DNA from 4 places in the Janthinobacterium kumbetense genome. Region 4 is predicted to be linked to each of the others. Evidence: predicted binding sites of a transcription regulator. Region 4 holds the regulator's gene; each other region holds the start of a gene.
The links. Region 4 encodes FNR, which switches genes on or off when oxygen is low (the NO sensors DNR and NnrR bind a similar motif). Its sites were predicted from a motif close to TTGATNNNNATCAA; they were not measured.
Positions count from the first base shown of each region.

Region 1 (4,743 bases), on a different contig from region 4:
GCCTGCCGGCGCTGGAACTGGGCCTGAAAATCCGCGCCTTCAATCCGTTTCCCGGCGCCTGCGGCCAGGTCGATGGCACCACCATCAAGATCTGGGCCGCCGACGTGCTCGAGGCGGACAGCAAGGAAGCGCCGGGCCAGGTGCTGGCGGCCGACGCCCAGCACGGCATCGTCGTGGCCTGCGGCAATGGCTCGCTGCGCCTGACGGAACTGCAAAAACCGGGCGGCAAGCGCCTGCCTGCGGCCGAATTCATCAAGGGCTTCCCCCTCGAAGGCAAGCGCTGCGCCTGACTTCACCGGATTGCACCGCGCCATCATCCCGATGGCCATAAAAAAAGGCTTGCCGCGGCAAGCCTTTTTTGCATCCGCCCCGCTAGCTTAGCGGCGCTGCACCTTCATCAGGCGTGCGCCCACGGACGACGACAGGCTGACCTCGAAACGGCCGCCGGCCGGCAAGGTGCTCACGTCGACATTGGCTTTGCCACCCGTCAAGTCACTGCCGACCACCGTCTTGCGGCCATCGGCAGCCACGTGCATGACGGCGGCATACGGTTCCGCCTCGGCATTCCAGACCAGCACCAGTTGGCCGCCGCTTTGCGTCGCATCAAACGTGGCATCGTTGGCGGCGGCCTTGCTGCGGCGCGCCGGGCGTTCCAGCTTGGCTAAAGCCTTGCCATTTGCCAACACTTGCACATCGCTGATTTCGCCCGGATTGGCGAAGCTGACGCGGAAGTGGCTCATGGCGTTGCCGCCATGGTCGGCCACGGAGACGCCATCGAAGGGCAAGTCGATAGTCTGTCCGGACGCCGTCAACACGCGCAAGGTATAAGCATGGCCGCTGCCACTGGCAGCGGTGCCGATGCGCGCCGACGAGGCAACAGCCGGGCGCAGGGCCACGCCGCCAGGCGTGATGCGGCCGGAAATGGTCAGGTAGCCGTTCTCAGCCACGGCCATGCTGGCGGCCAGCACATTGCTGCCCGTAATCTGCGTGCTGCGTTTTTCCAGGAATTGCTGCACCCGCGCATAGCTGTAGTCGGAGAACCAGGCGCCGCTGCAATAGCTCATCACGTCCTTCATCGGCGTATTGCCATAGACTGCCTTGCTCAGCTGGCCGATGCTGCCTGCATAGTTGCTGTTGTACAGCGGTTGCGGGCCCAGATTGCCATTCGCATATGGGTAGTCGACAGCAGCGCCAGCCGGACCGCCGCAGGGAACGTGCTGCAGCGAGTGATTGTGGCCCAGCTCATGCACGAGCGTAGTGAGCCACAGAGGCCATTGATTGGAGAATGGGTCGACCGCCGCGATGCTATTGGACTGGGCATCGAGGCCGATGGCCGACGTGAAGTCGTTGCCGCTGCTGCGCTGGTTGATGTAGGCCAGGCCGGCGGCGTTGGTGACAGACATCTTCGGCACGAAACCGTAATAATAGGCGCCGCTGTCTTCCAGCGCGCGCCGGTTTTCCAGCTTGCCCAGGGCATCGCTCCACCAGCTGTCGGCCGTGCTGCTGCCCGGCATGCTCAGTGCGGCGCGCGTCGTGATGCTGATATTTTCCGTCGCATACGGATACACGCGCAGCAGCGCGGCGCGGATCACCTCGGCATCAGGCAGTTGCGCCACGCCATCATCGGTGCTCAAGGGCACGAGCACCAGACGGATCTTGGCCAGGCTGGCCACCACGGGCGCCGCTTCCTGGCTCACTTGCACGCCGTCATTGCCGACGGCCGTCACGCGCACGCGCACGCCGGGCAAGATCCAGCCTGCAGGCAGGACGGCACTGAAATTGCCGTTGAAACTGTCATCGTTCTTCGTCGTCGGCAAGAGCGCCGGCCCCGTCATCGCGATGCTGCCCAGGTTGCTGCCATTGGCGGCGGTCGCATTCAAGGTGACCGCCGGGCTGGACTGGCCCGCCTGCCCGGCCAGCACGGACACGCGCACGGCGGCCGGCTTGCCGCGCGTCAAGCGCAAGGCCGTATTGCTGGCATTCAAATTCAGTACTTGTGCGAAATCAATGCTGCCCAGGGTAAAGGCCGACACCGTGCCCGCATTCACGGCGATGCGCGACGCGGCCGCCAGCATCACGTTGCCCGTTGCCGCGGCCGGCGCGGACAGCAGCAGCTGGCTGGCAGTGGCGCTGACGATGACGGCCGGCGTATTGCCCACCGATGCCGAAGTGACCTGGTCGAGATTGCTGCCCTGCACCGTCACGGACAAGCTTCCGTTGTTGACGGCCGAGGTGATCGACGTCACCGTCACGCTGGCCAGCACCGTGTACGTGTCGCCGCTGAGCACATCGTTGTAGGGACCGCGCACCGTCAGCGCGCCTGTCGCCGCGCCCGCAGGCACCAGCACCGTCACGCTGCCGGCCGTCTGGCTTTGCGGCGTTGCCGCCGCGCCATTGCCAAACTGCACCGCCGTCACGGCGCCCATGCCGCCGCCCGTGATCGTCACGCTGGAACCGACGCCGCCCGTCGCCGGTGCGACGCTGCCCACGCTCAATGGCACGTACACATTGACGTTATAGCTGGTGGACGCCGTGCCGCTGGCGCTGACGAGGCTCAAGGCGCCCGATACGGGCACGCCCGGCATGGTCAGGGTGATGCTGGTGTCGCTGGCGGCGCTGGTGGCAACGGTCACGCCGCCCACCTGGAAAGCCGTCACGCGGCTCAGATTCGTGCCCGTAAGCACCAGGCTGCCACCGACGGCGACATTCGCCGCCGAAACGGCCGTCACGGCAGGCAGCAGCACGGGCGTACCCGACGTGGTCGCCACCACCGTGTCGCCGCCCCCACCGCCGCCACCGCCGCAGGCGGACAGGCCCAGCATGACAAACAATGCGACAAGCAGATGGTTTTTCATGGCTGGCAACCATGTTGATGCAGCGCGATGCCGGGGAGGACACGAGATAAATGTGACATATTGGTGACTTTTGGTGAGAATTTAATTTCGAAGAACCAATATTATGGTTTAGTTCGATTCCCAAAGACAACTATTAATGCTTTTGATTCAATTGGTTTTGATAATAATTAAAATATCTGCTTGGCAAACTTTACTCTGAGCATTATTCCCCTCACTCTGTATTGGCTAAAATCAAAATTACTTTCCTTTGCAGCTATTGCCATTCAACTCATTAAAAATATGCTGATGCGGCGCAAATAATGTGGAAATTTTTCCACAGCCTAGACGCCATATTGTTCTGCCAACTTTGCTGGAAGAATTAACTTTTTGAGTAAGATTTTCAGGAATGTAATTTTCAGAAGCAGGCGTGGCGGCAGGCGATGTGTTGCAAGAAGGCCTGCCGTGGGGCGAACGGCCGCTTTTGCTTAAAACCAAAGCAGCCTGATGCCGTATAATTTTAGACCCGGTGAAATCAGGCGATTGCCACCTTCTGCCTGCCCTACCCGGCCGGCAACTCTCCGTCAGCTGATCCTGCTGACCCGCATCCGCCTCGTAACGTCTTGTCGCCGCGCCGCCGCCCGTTTGCCTATTGAAAGCATGAAATGAACGATACCGTGATCCCCGCCATGTCCCCGACCGAAGCCACCTTGCGCGCCATTCTGGCGCAGCGGATCATGATTCTCGACGGCGCCATGGGCACGATCATCCAGCAATACAAGCTCGACGAAGAAGCGTACCGCGGCGGCCCCGCCGGCCGCTTCATCGATTTCGCCGCGCCGGCCGACAGTGGCGCGCGCGAACTGTTCGTCAAGGGCAATAATGAGTTGCTGACCCTGACCCAGCCGCACATCATCCAGGAAATCCACGAGCGCTACCTGGCGGCCGGCGCCGACCTGATCGAAACGAATACCTTCGGCGCCACGACGATCGCGCAAGACGATTACCACATGGCCCACCTGGCCTATGAAATGAACGTCCAGGCGGCCAAGCTGGCGCGCGCCGCCTGCGATAAATATTCCACCCCGGACAAGCCGCGCTTCGTCGCCGGCGCCCTCGGGCCCACGCCGAAGACGGCGTCGATCTCGCCCGACGTGAACGACCCGGCCGCGCGCAACGTCACCTTCGACCAGCTGGTGGCCGCCTACCTGCAGCAGACGCAGGGTCTGGTGGAAGGCGGCGCCGACGTATTACTGGTGGAAACCATCTTCGATACCTTGAACTGCAAGGCGGCCCTGTTCGCCATCGACCTGTTCTACGAGCAAAACCCGGATGTCGTGCGCCTGCCGCTGATGATTTCCGGCACTGTCACGGACGCGTCGGGACGCATCTTGTCGGGCCAGACCGTGCCCGCCTTCTGGAATTCCGTGCGCCACGCGAAACCGCTGACCATCGGCCTGAACTGCGCGCTGGGCGCTGCCCTGATGCGCCCGTACGCGGAAGAGTTGGCCAAGATCGCCGACACCTTCGTGTGCATCTACCCGAACGCGGGCTTGCCCAACCCCATGAGCGACACGGGTTTCGACGAGTTGCCAGCCGACACGTCCGCCCTGCTGCGCGAATTTGCCGACGCGGGCTTCCTGAACATGGCGGGCGGCTGCTGCGGCACCACGCCCGAGCACATCGCCGCCATTGGCGAGTTGCTGTCGAAAAACACCCCGCGCACCGTGCCGGCCCCATCGCACGACCTGCGCCTGGCGGGCCTGGAACCGTTCGTCGTCAATGACGAGTCACTGTTCGTCAACGTGGGCGAGCGCACCAACGTCACGGGCTCGAAGGCGTTCGCGCGCATGATTCTCAACGAGCAATATGACGAGGCGCTCTCCGTGGCCCGCCAGCAAGTGGAAAACGG
Region 1 is NZ_JAMQGR010000008.1:51,605-56,347, reverse strand. It holds gene fmt (methionyl-tRNA formyltransferase) at 1-290, shown strand, start outside; gene NCG91_RS20435 (IPT/TIG domain-containing protein) at 378-2,855, opposite strand; gene metH (methionine synthase) at 3,497-4,743, shown strand, end outside.
Region 1: the regulator FNR is predicted to act here: its motif matches at 3,077-3,090, upstream of NCG91_RS20435 (IPT/TIG domain-containing protein).

Region 2 (4,743 bases), 720 kb from region 4:
GCGTTTCTTCCAGCAATTTATCTGCCGGCACGACGCGCGACACCAGGCCGATGCGCTCCGCTTCCGCTGCGTCGATGGTGCGCGCCGTCAACAGCAGATCCATGGCCTTGGCCTTGCCGATGGCGCGCGGCAAGCGCTGCGTGCCGCCCGCACCCGGCGTGACGCCGACCTTGATTTCCGGCTGGCCAAATTTGGCGCTGTCGGCGGCGATCAGGAAATCGCACATCATGGCCAGTTCGCAACCGCCACCGAGCGCATAGCCGGCCACCGCACCCACCACAGGTTTGCGCACGCGCAAGATATGTTCCCAGTTGCGGCTGATGTAGCCCTGGGTAAAGGTGTCCGGGTAGGTGTAATCGGCCATGGCGGCGATGTCGGCGCCGGCGGCAAACGCTTTTTCGCTGCCCGTGAGCACGATGCAGCCGATATTGTCATCCGCGTCGAATTTCAGCAAGGCATCGCCCAGCTCATTCATCATGTTGTCGTTCAAGGCATTCAAGGCCTTCGGGCGATTCAGGCGGATGAGCGCCACTTTGTCCTGGATATCGATGATCAAGTCTTCGTATTGCATATAGTCTCCTCTGGATGAACACGGTGACAACGATTGTAGCGGCTAACGGCAGCGGCGCGGCAGGTGCGCTGCTATTATTGTGAGCCTGATCATTTTCATATCGAGCAAGATATTTTCTCCTCCCTCTTCCAGTACTGCGCCCATTACCTGCGCGGCGACGGCAGCGCCGCCAGCGTCGATTTCCGCCGCCTGTGGTTCAGCAACGGCCTCAATTGCTTCGGCGCCCAGATCACCTCGCTGGCCCTGCCCCTGTGCGCGGTACTGTTATTGCATGCGACGCCGGAACAGATGGGCGTGCTGGTCGCCTTACAGGCGTTGCCGTTCGCCCTGTTCGGCTTGCCCGTCGGCGTGCTGCTGGACCGGCGCAGCAAGCACCCGATCATGCTGTTCAGCGAAAGCATGTCCGGCCTGGCCCTGGCCAGCGTGGCAGTGGCTTACTGGTGCGGCGTGCTGTCGATGCCGTGGTTATATATAGTAGGGTTCATCATCGGCACGGGCTTCGTCGTGGGCGGCGGTGCCGAGCAGGTGTTTCTGACTTTCCTCGTGGGCCGCGATGGCTTGATCGATGCGCAGTCGAAATTTGCCGCCACCGAATCGGCTTCGCGCCTGATCGGTCCCGGCCTGGCCGGCGTGCTGGTGCAAGTGCTGTCCGCGCCCGTCGCCATCCTGTGCACGGCGTGCGGCTATCTGATTTCCGTCTTCAATCTGCGCGCCATGAGCGTGCGCGACCCACGCCCGGCGCCATCCGACAAGCACGCCTTGCGCGACATCGCCGACGGCTTGCTGTTCGTGTGGCGCGAACCGCTGCTGCGCGCGCTGGCCTGGGGCGCCGGCATCTGGCACTTCCTGTTTTACGCCAGCATGGCCTTGACGGTGCTGTTCGCCACGCGCGACCTGGGCATGAGTCCTGGCGTGCTGGGCATGACGCAGATGCTGGGCGGTGCCGGCGTCTTGCTCAGCGCCTTCATCGTCAAGCCATTGACGAAGCGCTACGGCGCCGGCCGCACCATCCTGATCGGCCTGGCATCCACCTCCGTGTGCTTTGCCCTGACGCCGACGATTCCGGCAGCACTGTTCGGCAGCGCGGCCGCCAGCGCCGTGGCGTATGCCATATTGATGTTCTTTTTCGATTGCGGCGTGATGCTGTTCTTTATTCCCTACCTGGGCCTGCGCCAGAAGGTGACGCCCGATCCCATGCTGGGCCGCATGACGTCGACCATGCGCTTCCTGACGGTGGCGACGGCGCCGCTGGGCGCGCTGGCCGCCGGCTGGATCGCGGAACACTTTGGAGTGCGCAATGGTCTCGCTTGCATCGCGGCCGGCAGCATCCTGTTGACGGTGGCCATGGTGTGGGGCACGCCGCTGCGTAGCGTGCGCACCTGAAGCGATGAACGGGCATACACTGCTAAAAGATTGCCTTGGCGACACTATTCACGCCAAAGCCTGTGAGGTTTGATTTATATCAAGGTTTTAATTGATGTAAATCCATAAGCTGTCTTACATCACTTGAGGAGCACGCTATGTTTAACACCATCTTATTTCCCACCGACGGCTCGCCGTTGTCCGACAAAGCCGCCGAGACCGCCCTCGCCTTCGCCCAACTGAACAAAGCCAAGCTGGTCGCCATCAGCGTGGTGCAGCCCTTCCCGTTCTCGCCGATGGCCGACGGCGGCATCGTGCTCGACGCCAGCCTGTATGAACAGCAGATGCAGGAAGCGTCGCAACGCGCCATCGACAAGATCGGCGCAGCGGCAAGCGCTGCTGGCGTGCCTTTCGAAGGCGTGGTGGCCGTGTCGCCGAGCCCGCACGATGAAATCGTCAATGCGGCGCAAACCTACCATTGCGACATCATCCTGATGGCCTCGCATGGCCGCAAGGGCTTGAACAAGCTGTTCGTGGGCAGCGAAACGCAAAAAGTGCTAGCCCACACCCATTTACCCGTCATGGTCCTGCGCTAACCTTGCGCTAGCGCAATCCCCGCCCGGCGCCGCGAGACAATCAGCGCGCCGGCGCCTGCTTCGGCAACAACACCCACACGGCGCCGCTCTGTTTCATGCGGCCCGCATTCTCGGCCGCTTCCGCGCCAAAGCCAAAGAAATAATCGACCCGGATCGGCCCGCGAATGGCGCCGCCGGTATCCTGCGCCATCACCAGGCGCTGCATGGGAATTTCGCTATTGGCTTGCGTGGTGGACAAGAACACGGGCGCGCCCAGCGGCAGGAAGCGCGAATCGATGGCTACCGAGCGCTGCGGCGTCAGCGGCACGCCCAACGCGCCCTTCGGCCCCACTTTCGGATCGGGCAAGCGCTCTTCCTTGAAGAAGACATAGCTCGGGTTGGCGTTGAACAATTCATCCTTGCGCGTGGGATGGCCGGCAATCCACGCCTTGATGCCTTGCGCGGACGCCTGGCTCAGGGTCAGCTCGCCCTTGTCGACCAGGTAGCGGCCGATCGATTTATACGGATGGCCGTTTTGATCCGCGTACGCCACGCGCACGGTTTCCTGCGTATCGGTCAGCTGCACGCGCCCGGAACCCTGCACTTGCAGGAAGAACGCCTCGACTTCGTCATCCACCCACAGCAATTCCTTGCCCGTGACGGACGTGGCGCGCTCGATGTCGGCGCGGGTTGCGTACGGTATCACCTTCTTGCCGACCAGCTTGCCCCGCAAGCGCATGTTTTTCAGTTCCGGATACACGCCGGACAAGTCCACCGAGACCAGATCGTCAGGCACCTTGTACAGCGGTGTCTGGTATGGACCGCCGCGCTTGCGCGCGCCGTGCAGCAATGGCTCGTAATAACCGGTCACCAGTCCAGTATTGGCGCCATCGGCGGTGACGACTTGATTTGGCACAAAGAAGGTCTCGAAAAACAGGCGGATGGCCTTGTCGCTGTCGGCATTGACCTGGCGCGCAATCGTGCACGATTCCTTCCAGTCCGGCCGTTTCACCAGCACGCCGCACGAAGCCATGAAGGCGGGCCAGGCGGCGCGCATGTCGTCGCGGGCCCAGCCTGGCAAGGCGGCAAACTTGGCGGGCACGAAGGTGGGCGCCGCCACATCCGTGGCATCCTTGGCATCGGCCGGCTTGGCAGGCACAGGCTTGACGACGGTCGGCGCAATGGCGGGCGCCTTGCCGCTGGAAGCAGCGGGCGGCGCGACGGGCGGCGTGGTGCAGGCGGACAAGACAAGCGCGACGGCGCCGATTGAAACGGGTAGACTACCGCGTGTAAACAGACGGCTGGTAAATGGGCTGCGGGTAAATAACATAGGGATGCGTATGTGGATCTTGATGATAGAGGCGCTGGTGGCGTTCTTCTTGCTGGCATTTATAGTCTGGTGGACCATGTATTCGGGCAAAAAGCCCGCACCGCCGGCACGCAAGCAGCTCAGTGAAGAACAGGACGCCACCGAAAAACTGAAATAAGGGGCAAGCCCCCCCGGCGTTTCCTTAATGCAGGGTACGCGGCACCGACAGCACGAACTCGGGAATCGGCGCTTCGAACTGATGGCCGTCTTCGGCCACGCAGAAGTATTCGCCGTGCATCGAGCCTTGCGGCGTGCCCAGCATGGTGCCGCTCGTGTATTCGAACTGCTCGCCCGGCTGCAACAGCGGCTGGTGGCCGACGGCGCCCAGGCCGCGCACCTCTTCCACCTTGTTGTTCGCATCCGTGATGACCCAGTGGCGCGAAATCAGTTGCGCGCCAGCCGTGCCCGTGTTGACGACGCGGATCGTGTAGCTGAACACGTGCCGCCCCTGGTCCGGTGCCGATTGATCGGGCAAATATTGCGTTTTGACCGTTACCGTAAATTCATAAGTCGCCATCGTCATTCCTCTTCAGACATTGCCAGTCATATTGTGTGTCGCGCGCGACGCATTGGCCATCGCACGATGCGTATTCTGTATTTCACCTTACTTCAATGAGGCATGGTAACGGCGTCAGGCGTAAAATAGCGCAAATCGCATTTTCTATCCTTTGGCTACTTCACCATGACAACATTCCGTATCGCTCCCAGCATCCTGTCCGCCGACTTTGCCCGCCTGGGCGAGGAAGTGCGCAACGTCGTTACCGCCGGCGCCGACATCATCCACTTCGACGTGATGGATAACCATTACGTGCCGAACCTGACCATCGGCCCGCTGGTGTGCGAAGCGATCCGCCCGCACGTGCAAG
Region 2 is NZ_JAMQGR010000002.1:456-5,198, forward strand. It holds gene NCG91_RS07365 (enoyl-CoA hydratase) at 1-571, opposite strand, end outside; gene NCG91_RS07370 (MFS transporter) at 635-1,954, shown strand; gene NCG91_RS07375 (universal stress protein) at 2,092-2,529, shown strand; gene mltA (murein transglycosylase A) at 2,570-3,838, opposite strand; gene NCG91_RS07385 (hypothetical protein) at 3,849-3,995, shown strand; gene apaG (Co2+/Mg2+ efflux facilitator ApaG/CorD) at 4,020-4,394, opposite strand; gene rpe (ribulose-phosphate 3-epimerase) at 4,560-4,743, shown strand, end outside.
Region 2: the regulator FNR is predicted to act here: its motif matches at 2,024-2,037, upstream of NCG91_RS07375 (universal stress protein).

Region 3 (4,743 bases), on a different contig from region 4:
GCAGCGAAAAGCGGCTCAGCGCGCGTTTTACCAGCTCGCGGCAGGCGTTGGCGTCGGACAGCGCTTCCGTCATGTACAGGTGCAGCACCGTGCCGCCCGTGTATTTGCGCTGCAGCACATCCTGTAATTCCAGCGCCTCGAACGGGTCGTCCGTGTGGCCGACGGGCAGTTGCGACGAATTCGTGTAATACGGGTTGTCGGCGGTGCCTGCCTGCAGGATGGCGGGAAAGCGCTTGCGGTCTTCGCGGGCGAAGCGGTAGGTCGTGCCTTCGGCCGGCGTCGCTTCCAGGTTGTACATATGGCCCGTCTCTTCCTGGAAGGCCACCATGCGGGCGCGCACGTGGTCGAGCAGGCGCACGGCCAGCGCGTGGCCTTCTGGCGTCGTGATGTCCCAGGCGTCGCCGCTGAAATTGCGGATCATCTCGTTGATGCCGTTCACGCCCAAGGTGGAAAAGTGGTTGCGCAGGGTGCCCAGATAGCGTTTCGTGTACGGGAACAGGCCTTGCTGCATCAATTCCTCGATGGTGCGGCGCTTGATTTCCAGGCTGGTCTTGCCCAGTTCCAGCAGGCGGTCCAGGTCTGCCATCAAGGCTGGTTCGTCGCCGCGCCACAGGTGGCCCAGGCGCGCGCAATTGATCGTCACCACGCCCAGGGAGCCCGTCTGCTCGGCGGAGCCGAACAGGCCATTGCCCCGTTTCAGCAATTCGCGCAAGTCCAGCTGCAATCGGCAGCACATGGAGCGGATCATGTTCGGCTTGAGTTCCGAATTGATGAAATTCTGGAAGTAGGGCAGGCCGTAGCGGGCCGTCATTTCGAACAGGCATTCGGCATTCTCGCTATGCCAGTCGAAATCCTCGGTGATGTTATAGGTGGGGATGGGGAAGGTGAAGACGCGGCCCTTGGCGTCGCCCGCCATCATGATCTCGATGTAGGCGCGGTTGATCATGTCCATTTCCGCCTGCAGCTCGCCATAGCTGAAGTCCATCTCCTGGCCGGCGATGACGGGAATCTGCTCGCGCAGGTCGTCCGGGCAAACCCAGTCGAAGGTGAGGTTGGTGAACGGCGTCTGCGTACCCCAGCGCGATGGCACGTTGAGGTTGAAGATCAGTTCCTGCATGTACTGGCGCACGTCTTCGTAGCGCAGGCTGTCCTTGCGGATGTAGGGCGCCATATAGGTGTCGAAGGAGCTGAACGCCTGCGCGCCGGCCCACTCGTTTTGCAGCGTGCCGAGAAAATTGACGATCTGGCCGATGGCGCTCGACATGTGTTTCGGCGGACCGGACTCGATCTTGCCCGGCACGCCATTCAAGCCTTCGTGCAGCAGGGTGCGCAGCGACCAGCCGGCGCAATAGCCGGCCAGCATGTCGAGGTCGTGGATGTGCAGCGCCGCTTCGCGGTGCGCCGCGCCCACTTCCGGCGGATAGACCTGGTCCAGCCAGTAGTTGGCGATGACCTTGCCCGACACATTGAGTATCAGGCCGCCCAGCGAGTAACCCTGGTTGGCGTTGGCGTTGACACGCCAGTCGCGCCGGTCCAGGTATTCATTGATGGACGCGGCGACATCGACCTGGCCGCGTGTGGGGGAAACTGCATTCGTCGTCATGAAACCTCCAATAAACACAACATGCGGTGTTTTTATGGAGATTAATCACTAAATATAGTGGCGTCAAAGGGTGCGTGCAGTGGCGTGACGAATCCTTGATGCAGGTGAAAAAAGCGCCCTCGTTTACTTTTTCAGGCGGCCCTGGCGCAGGATGAAGGCGCTCGCGGCGAAGTAGGCGGCGCCGCAGACGGCGATGCTGAGGATGGAGGCGGGCAGCACGTGCGCCCAGATTTCCCGCGTCGAGAAGGTGCTCCAGCTGGCCACGCGCGCGTCGAACGTGACGTAATTGGCCAGCAGCCAGTAGACGGCCAGCAGTCCCGTGCAGATGGCGGCCTGGCGCGTCACGGGCATGGCGCGGCGCGCGAAGACGGCTTGCAGGAACAGCAGCAGCACGCCCGGATACGCGCCCAGTACTTCGGGCGACAGCACGGAGAGCGCCTCGGCGTCGTAGCCTTCCGTGGGGGAGGCCCACTGCACCTGCAGCACGGTGAGGAACAGGGTGAGCAGGAAGATCAGCAGCGGTTTGCGGGGCATGGCGGGCAATCGAAGAGGGAGAAAAGGAGGGCATTTTACAGCCAGGTCAAGCAAGTTGAACGCGCACCAGCCATGCATGCATTCCTTCACCTGCGTCAAGGACTGGGCAGCCTGGGCGGGGCTATAGTCTGCACCCTGAGCCGATACAGGACTGTGAACACCATGATGCTTGAATCAACCACCGCCACCCGCGTGGCCGGACCGCTGGAACTGGTCTGTCCCGCCGGCAGCCTGCCAGCCTTGAAAGCGGCCGTCGACAATGGCGCCGACACCGTGTACCTGGGCTTTCGCGACGCCACCAATGCGCGCAATTTCGCCGGCCTCAATTTCGACGAGAAGGCCATCGCCGAGGGCGTGCGCTACGCCCATCAATATGGGCGCAAGGTGCTGCTGGCGCTGAACACCTATCCGCAGCCGCACAACTGGGCCGTGTGGCGCAGCGCCATCGACCGCGCCGCCGATGCCGGCATCGACGCCATGATCGTGGCCGATCCGGGCTTGATGGCGTATGCGGCCCAGCACCACCCGCAGCTGCGCCTGCACCTGTCCGTCCAGGGCTCGGCCACCAACTACGAAGCCATCAATTTTTACCATGAACACTTCGGCATCGCCCGCGCCGTGCTGCCGCGCGTGCTGTCGATGGCGCAGGTGGAGCAACTGATCGCCAAGACGGAAGTCGAGATCGAGGTGTTCGGCTTCGGCAGCCTGTGCGTGATGGTCGAGGGACGCTGCGCGCTGTCGTCGTATGCGACGGGCGAGGCGCCGAATACCCATGGCGTGTGCTCGCCGGCGAAATCCGTGCGCTGGCTGGAAACGCCAAACGGCCTCGAGTCGCGCCTGAACGGCGTGCTGATCGACCGCTATGCGCCCGGCGAGAACGCCAGCTATCCCACCCTGTGCAAGGGGCGTTTCGAAGTCAATGACGAAGAGTATTACGCCATCGAGGAGCCGGCCAGCCTGAACACCCTGGCGCTGCTGCCGCAACTGATCGCCATGGGCGTGCGCGCCGTGAAGATCGAAGGGCGCCAGCGCAGCCCCGCGTACGTGGCGCAGGTTACGCGCGTGTGGCGCGAAGCGATCGATGCCTGCCGCGAAGGCAATGCGCGCTACGCCGTCAAGCCGGGCTGGATGGCGGCCATGGACAAGCTGGCCGAAGGCCAGCAGCACACCTTGGGCGCTTACCACAGATCTTGGAAATAGAGGATGAACATGCTGAAGCTTTCACTGGGCCCTTTGCTGTACTACTGGCCGCGCGCCACGGTTTTCGAGTTTTACCAGCAGATCGCCGGCACCGCCGTCAATATCGTCTACCTGGGCGAGACCGTCTGCTCGCGCCGGCATGAGGTGCGTCTGGCCGACTGGCTCGATATCGCCGACATGCTGGCCGCCGCCGGCAAGGAAGTGGTGCTGTCGACGCAGGCGCTGATCGAGGCGGGCGCGGAACTGGCGACCCTGCGCCGCATCACGGGCAATGGCCGCTACGGCGTCGAGGCCAACGACATGGGCGCCGTGCACTGTATGGAAAAGGGCGCGTCCTTCGTCGCCGGTCCCCATCTGAACCTGTTCAATGGCCCCAGCCTGCAATTGCTGGCGCGCCTGGGCGCGCGGCGCTGGGTGATGCCGCTGGAAATGGGGCAGACGGCGCTGGCGGAGATGCAGCGCCAGAAGCCGGAAGGGCTGGAGACGGAAGTCTTCGCCTACGGCCGCATGCCGCTGGCGTTTTCCGCGCGCTGCTTCACGGCGCGCAACCGCAACCTGCCGAAGGACGATTGCGGCTACAGCTGCCTGGAAGAGCCGGACGGCCTGTTGCTGCGCACGCGCGACGAAGTGCCCTTCCTCGTACTGAATGGCACGCAGACGCAGTCGGCGCTCGTCTACAACCTGGTGCGCGAACTCGATGCCATGCGCGACATGGGCGTGGCGGTGGCGCGCATCAGCCCGCAGGCCATGCATACGGAACAGGTCATCGCCATCTTCGACCGCGCCCGCCGCGGCCAGGTCAGCGGCATCGGCGCCCAGGCCCAACTGGCGGCCTGCCAGCCTGCCGGCGCCTGCGACGGCTACTGGCACGGCCAGCCCGGCATGGAACAGCACGCCGCCCATTGAACGCCTCGAAAGGAAGCACCATGCAAGATCAACTGGAAAGATTGCCCGTCCCGGCCCCAAGCCCCGCCAGGCCGGGCATGAGCAAGCCCGTCGTGTCGTACCGGCTGCCCGAAGCGCTGGCCGAATTGCTGTCCAAGCTGCCCCCCTATCCCGCCTCCTGGCTGTTCGTGCAGGGCTTGAACCGCCTGCTGGCGCCGCAATTGCCCGACGACGTGCGGCGCAGCCTGGAAGGGCGCAGTTTGCGCTTGCGGCTGCTGGACGCGGGCATCGCCTTCGACTTCGAGTGGCAGGGCACGGTGTTCGTGGCCGAGCGCTATGCAGACGTGCCGGACCTGTGCATCGCCGCCAGCGTGCATGATTTGATGCTGCTGGCGCGGCGCCAGGAAGATCCGGACACGCTGTTCTTCAGCCGCCGTTTGAGCCTGGAAGGCGACACGGAACTGGGCTTGCTGTTCAAGAATACGCTCGATGCCATCGAGTTGCCGCCATTCGACCTGCAG
Region 3 is NZ_JAMQGR010000020.1:4,099-8,841, reverse strand. It holds gene NCG91_RS27215 (ribonucleoside triphosphate reductase) at 1-1,603, opposite strand, end outside; gene NCG91_RS27210 (hypothetical protein) at 1,727-2,137, opposite strand; gene ubiU (ubiquinone anaerobic biosynthesis protein UbiU) at 2,300-3,337, shown strand; gene ubiV (ubiquinone anaerobic biosynthesis protein UbiV) at 3,347-4,243, shown strand; gene ubiT (ubiquinone anaerobic biosynthesis accessory factor UbiT) at 4,264-4,743, shown strand, end outside.
Region 3: the regulator FNR is predicted to act here: its motif matches at 2,223-2,236, upstream of ubiU (ubiquinone anaerobic biosynthesis protein UbiU).

Region 4 (4,743 bases):
GGCCCTCGACAAGCAGGGCCCCTCCGTGCGCAAGGCGTTCAAGAAGACGGCTAAGCACCTGGTATGGGGCGCCATCGCCCTGTGGACGGGCTTTACCTTTGTCGGCTACTTCACGCCGATCAAGGAACTGGCGCAGTCGGTGACCACGCTGAACTTCGGTCCCTGGGAATGGTTCTGGGTCTTGTTCTACAGTCTGGCAACCTACGGCAACGCGGGCTGGCTGCGCGAGCAGGTGTGCAAATACATGTGCCCCTACGCGCGCTTCCAGAGCGCCATGTTCGACCAGGACACCCTGATCATCACCTACGATGCCAAGCGCGGTGAACCACGTGGCGCCATGAGCAAGAAGGCCGGCAACAACGACAAGCTGGGCGATTGCATCGACTGTACCCTGTGCGTGCAGGTGTGTCCGACCGGCATCGATATCCGTAACGGCCTGCAGTATGAATGCATCGGTTGCGCCGCTTGCGTCGATGCCTGCAACAGCGTGATGGACAAGGTCGACCGGCCACGGGGACTGGTACGCTACAGTACCGACCATGCGATGGAAAACAACTTCAATTCGAAGCAGATACGCCAGCGCGCCATGCGCCCGCGCGTCTTGATCTACACTTCCATCCTGGCCCTGATCATCATCGCCGTGTGTACTTCGCTGGCCCTGCGCACGCCCCTAAAAATGGACGTGATCCGCGACCGCGGTTCCATGGGACGCGAAGTGGAAGACGGCATGATCGAAAACGTCTACCGCCTGCAGATCATGAACACGTCGGAGCAAAGCCAGCATTTCAAAATCAGCGCTTCCGGCTTGCCGGGCCTGACCTTGCTGACGCGCGAAGAAGTGACCTTGCAGCCGACGGAAACGCTGGGTTGGCCGATCCGCCTGCGCGTGCCGCACGGCGTGGGAGAGAAGGGCTCGAACAAGATTGCGATCGAATTGCAATCGCTGGACGACCCATCGCTGCATGTGCGTGAAAGCGCGGTATTCATCGTGCCACGTTAACAAGGAAAGGCGGACGGGGACCGGGTGCCCTCGCCGCCGCCACGAAGTTGCAGGAAGGCCGGTCCCCGCACGGGGATTGGCCGTTTACACAGGAGAAATACCATGTCCGACAGTCTGAAACTGCAAGCACCCGTTGCACCGTGGTACAAGCATCGCTGGCCATGGCTGCTGATGATCGGCCCCGGCCTGTCCGTGGTCGTCGGCAGCTTCATGGGCTATATCGCGTTTACGCAGCCCGATGCGCTGGTGGTGGGCGATTATTACAAGCAGGGCAAGGCGATCAACCAGGATTTGAAGCGCGACACGATCGCCAGCGACCTGGCGATGGATACGCGCCTGTCGTATGACGTGGCGCAAGCACGCCTGACCGGTTCCGTGCACAGCTTCGGCAAGGCCTATCAGGCGCCTTTGCAGCTGCACCTGGCGCATGCGACCCTGCCGGAAAAGGATATCAAGGTGCTGGTGCAGCCCGACGCAGCCGGCAATTTTTCCGTGGCGCTGCCGATGCTCGAGCGCAGCCGCTGGCAAGTGCTGGTGGAAAACGACAAACGCGAGTGGCGCCTGTCCGGCATCTGGACCTGGCCCCTGCAGCGCAGCATCGCGCTGCATGCGGACGAGGAACTGTAAGTCTTACTTGCAGACGTCCGTGCCGGCCGTAATGGCTTTTAACTTGGCCGGCTGCAGGATTTCAATTTCCCGGTTCGAGACGCGCAGCCAGCCTTCCTTCTTGAACTTCGACAGCAGGCGGCTGACGCTCTCGATGGTCAGGCCCAGGTAGTTGCCGATTTCCTCGCGCGACATGCGCAGCTGGAAATTGCTGCCCGAATAGCCGCGCGCTTCATAGCGCGACGCCAGGTTGACGATGAAGGCGGCAAAGCGCTGCGTCGCCTGCATATTGCCCAGCAACAGCATGACGCTTTGCTCGCGCGTGATTTCCTGGCTCATCATGCGGTGGAAATGGCGCAGCAGGGTCGGCATATTGCCCAGCAATTGTTCCAGGCTGGAAAACGGGATTTCACACACTTCGCTGTCTTCCAGCGCCACCGCATTACAGTGGTGGCGGTCGGCGCTGATGGCGTCCATGCCCAGCAGTTCGCCCGCCATCTGGAAGCCCGTCACCTGCTCTTCGCCGCCCGGATTGATCTGGTACGTCTTGAAATGCCCCAGGCGGATCGCATACAGGTTCTGGAACGAGTCGCCGATGCGGAACAGCGAGGCGCCGCGCACAATCTTGCGGCGGCGGCCGATGATCTGATCCAGCCTGTCCATGTCGCCCACATCGAGGCCCATCGGCAGGCACAATTGATGCATGCTGCAGGTCGAGCATCGCGCACGCAACGCCTCCACGTTCACGGTGGGCAAGGTTGGAGTGAGTAGCGCTTCAGTCATGTCGGTACCTTTTAGAAAATGCAACAACAAGTTTACTGCATACAGCCGCATACAGGGTTGCCGTATGCCAATTTCACCGTAAATTCGGCGAATAAACGACGTCCAGCCTTTAATTATATGGCAACATCGTCAAAAGCCCGTACGGGGCGGGCAATTTGCGCGGCGGCGCTTGCCAAGCTGGGGCATTGATAGGAAAATTCCTGACAGCATTATCTGCCGCCTGTGCCGCCCGGTACTGAAAAGGAAATCATGAAGCCTCTCGGCATTAAAGCAAAAGTCGCGCTGGCCACCAGCCTGACCTCGATCGCCATGATCGCGCTGGTCACCATGATCCAGGTGCAGCACATGCGCGACGACTTCACCCGAGTACTGCTGAGCCAGCAATCGTCCCTGATCACCCGCACCGCCGCCGAACTCGACGACAAGCTGGGCATGCTGCTGCAGATCGTCACCCTGACGGCCCGACAGCAGCCGCCGGAATTGATCGCCCGGCCCGCCCAATTGCGCGAATACTATTCGCGCCGCTCGATGCTGGTGCTGTTCGATGACGTGCTGGTGCTCGACGCGCATGGCGCCGTCGTGGCCGACATGCCGGAAGTGGCGGGGCGCGCCGGCATCAACGTCGCCGAGCGCGAGTATTTCCAGACCGTCCTGCGCACGCGCCAGCCCATGATCACCGAACCGATGCTGGGCAAGTCGAGCGGCATGCCCATCGTGCAGATGGTGGCGCCCGTGCTGGCCGCCGATGGCCAGGTGGCCGGCGTGGTGATCGGCGTGCTGCGCCTGTACAAGGACAACCTGCTGGGCCGCCTGCGCTCGGAAAAGATCGGCAAGAACGGCTATTACTTCATCCTCACGCGCGGCGCCGTGCCGCGCTACGTGCTGCACCCCGATACCAGCCGCTTGCTGCAACCGCGCAAGCCGAACGCCAACCTGACGACGACCCAGCTGCTGAAGGAAGATGGCGAAGGCAGCATGGTCAGCACCAACAGCCGCGGCATCACGGCCGTCAACAGCTTCAAGCGCCTGAAATCCGTGAACTGGCTGCTGGCCGCCTCGCTCCCCGTCGAGGATGCCTTCGAACCGTTCGATGGCGTGCTGTACCGATTGGTGCTGTGGAGCATCCTCGCCTCGCTGCTGGCCGCCTTTGTGCTGGGCTGGGTCACCGTGCGCCTGCTGTCGCCGCTGGTGCGCCTGCGCGACACCCTGCAAGCCCTGCGCACCAGCGGCAGCCGCTTCACGCCCGTGCCGGTGCAGCAGCGCGACGAGATCGGCGAACTGACGGAAGCGTTCAACGGCCTGATGAGCGAACGCGACCGCCTGCAGCAGGAGCTCGAATCGCGCGCGGCGGAGCTGGAACAGGAACGCGACCGGGCCGAGGCGGCCAACCGCGCGAAGAGCGATTTCGTGGCCAACATGAGCCATGAAATCCGCACGCCCCTCAATGCCGTGCTGGGCATGGTGTATTTGCTGGGCAATACCAGGCTCGACACGGAACAACGCAAGTATCTGACCATGGTCAGAGTAGCGGGCCAGTCGCTGCTGGGCATCCTCAACGACGTGCTCGACTATTCGAAGATCGAGGCGCGGCGCATGGAATTGTCGCCCGTCGAATTCGACCTCGATGAAGTCATGAATACCCTGGCCACGACGATGACGATGAATGCGGGCGAAAAGGAGCTGGAACTGGCCATCGCCGTCGAGCCCGACGTGCCGCGGCGCCTCGTGGGCGACGCCCAGCGCCTGCAGCAAATCCTCGTCAACCTGGCCGGCAACGCCATCAAGTTCACGGAGAGCGGCGAAGTGGTGGTGGCCGTCAGCCTGGCCGAGAGCGAGAGCGGCCGCGCCTGGCTGCGCTTCGAAGTGCGCGACACGGGCATCGGCATGACGGAACTGCAGCAACAGCAGCTGTTTGCCGCGTTTTCCCAGGGCGACCAGAGCATCACGCGGCGCTTCGGCGGCACGGGCCTGGGCTTGGCCATCAGCAAGCAGCTGATCCACATGATGGGCGGCGACATCGCCGTCGCCAGCAGCGAAGGCAAGGGCAGCCGCTTCTGGTTCAGCGTGCCCTTCGAGATGCTGGCGCAGCCGGCAGAAACGCGGCGCACGCCGGCGCTGGGCCAGCTGCGCCTGCTGGTGGCCGACGACAACCGCACCACGCGCGAACTGATCGTCAAGCTGATCGAGGCGTGGGGCTGGCTGGCCGACGAAGTGGACTCCGGTTTTGCCGCCATCGAACTGTACCGCGAACGCCTGGCGCAGCAGCAACCGTACGACGTGGTGCTGGCCGACTGGCACATGCCCGTCATGGATGGCCTGGCCACGGCCAAGGCCATCCGCCAGGCGGCCAGCGG
Region 4 is NZ_JAMQGR010000002.1:720,014-724,756, reverse strand. It holds gene ccoG (cytochrome c oxidase accessory protein CcoG) at 1-1,000, shown strand, start outside; gene NCG91_RS10665 (FixH family protein) at 1,103-1,627, shown strand; gene fnr (fumarate/nitrate reduction transcriptional regulator Fnr) at 1,631-2,389, opposite strand; gene NCG91_RS10655 (response regulator) at 2,639-4,743, shown strand, end outside.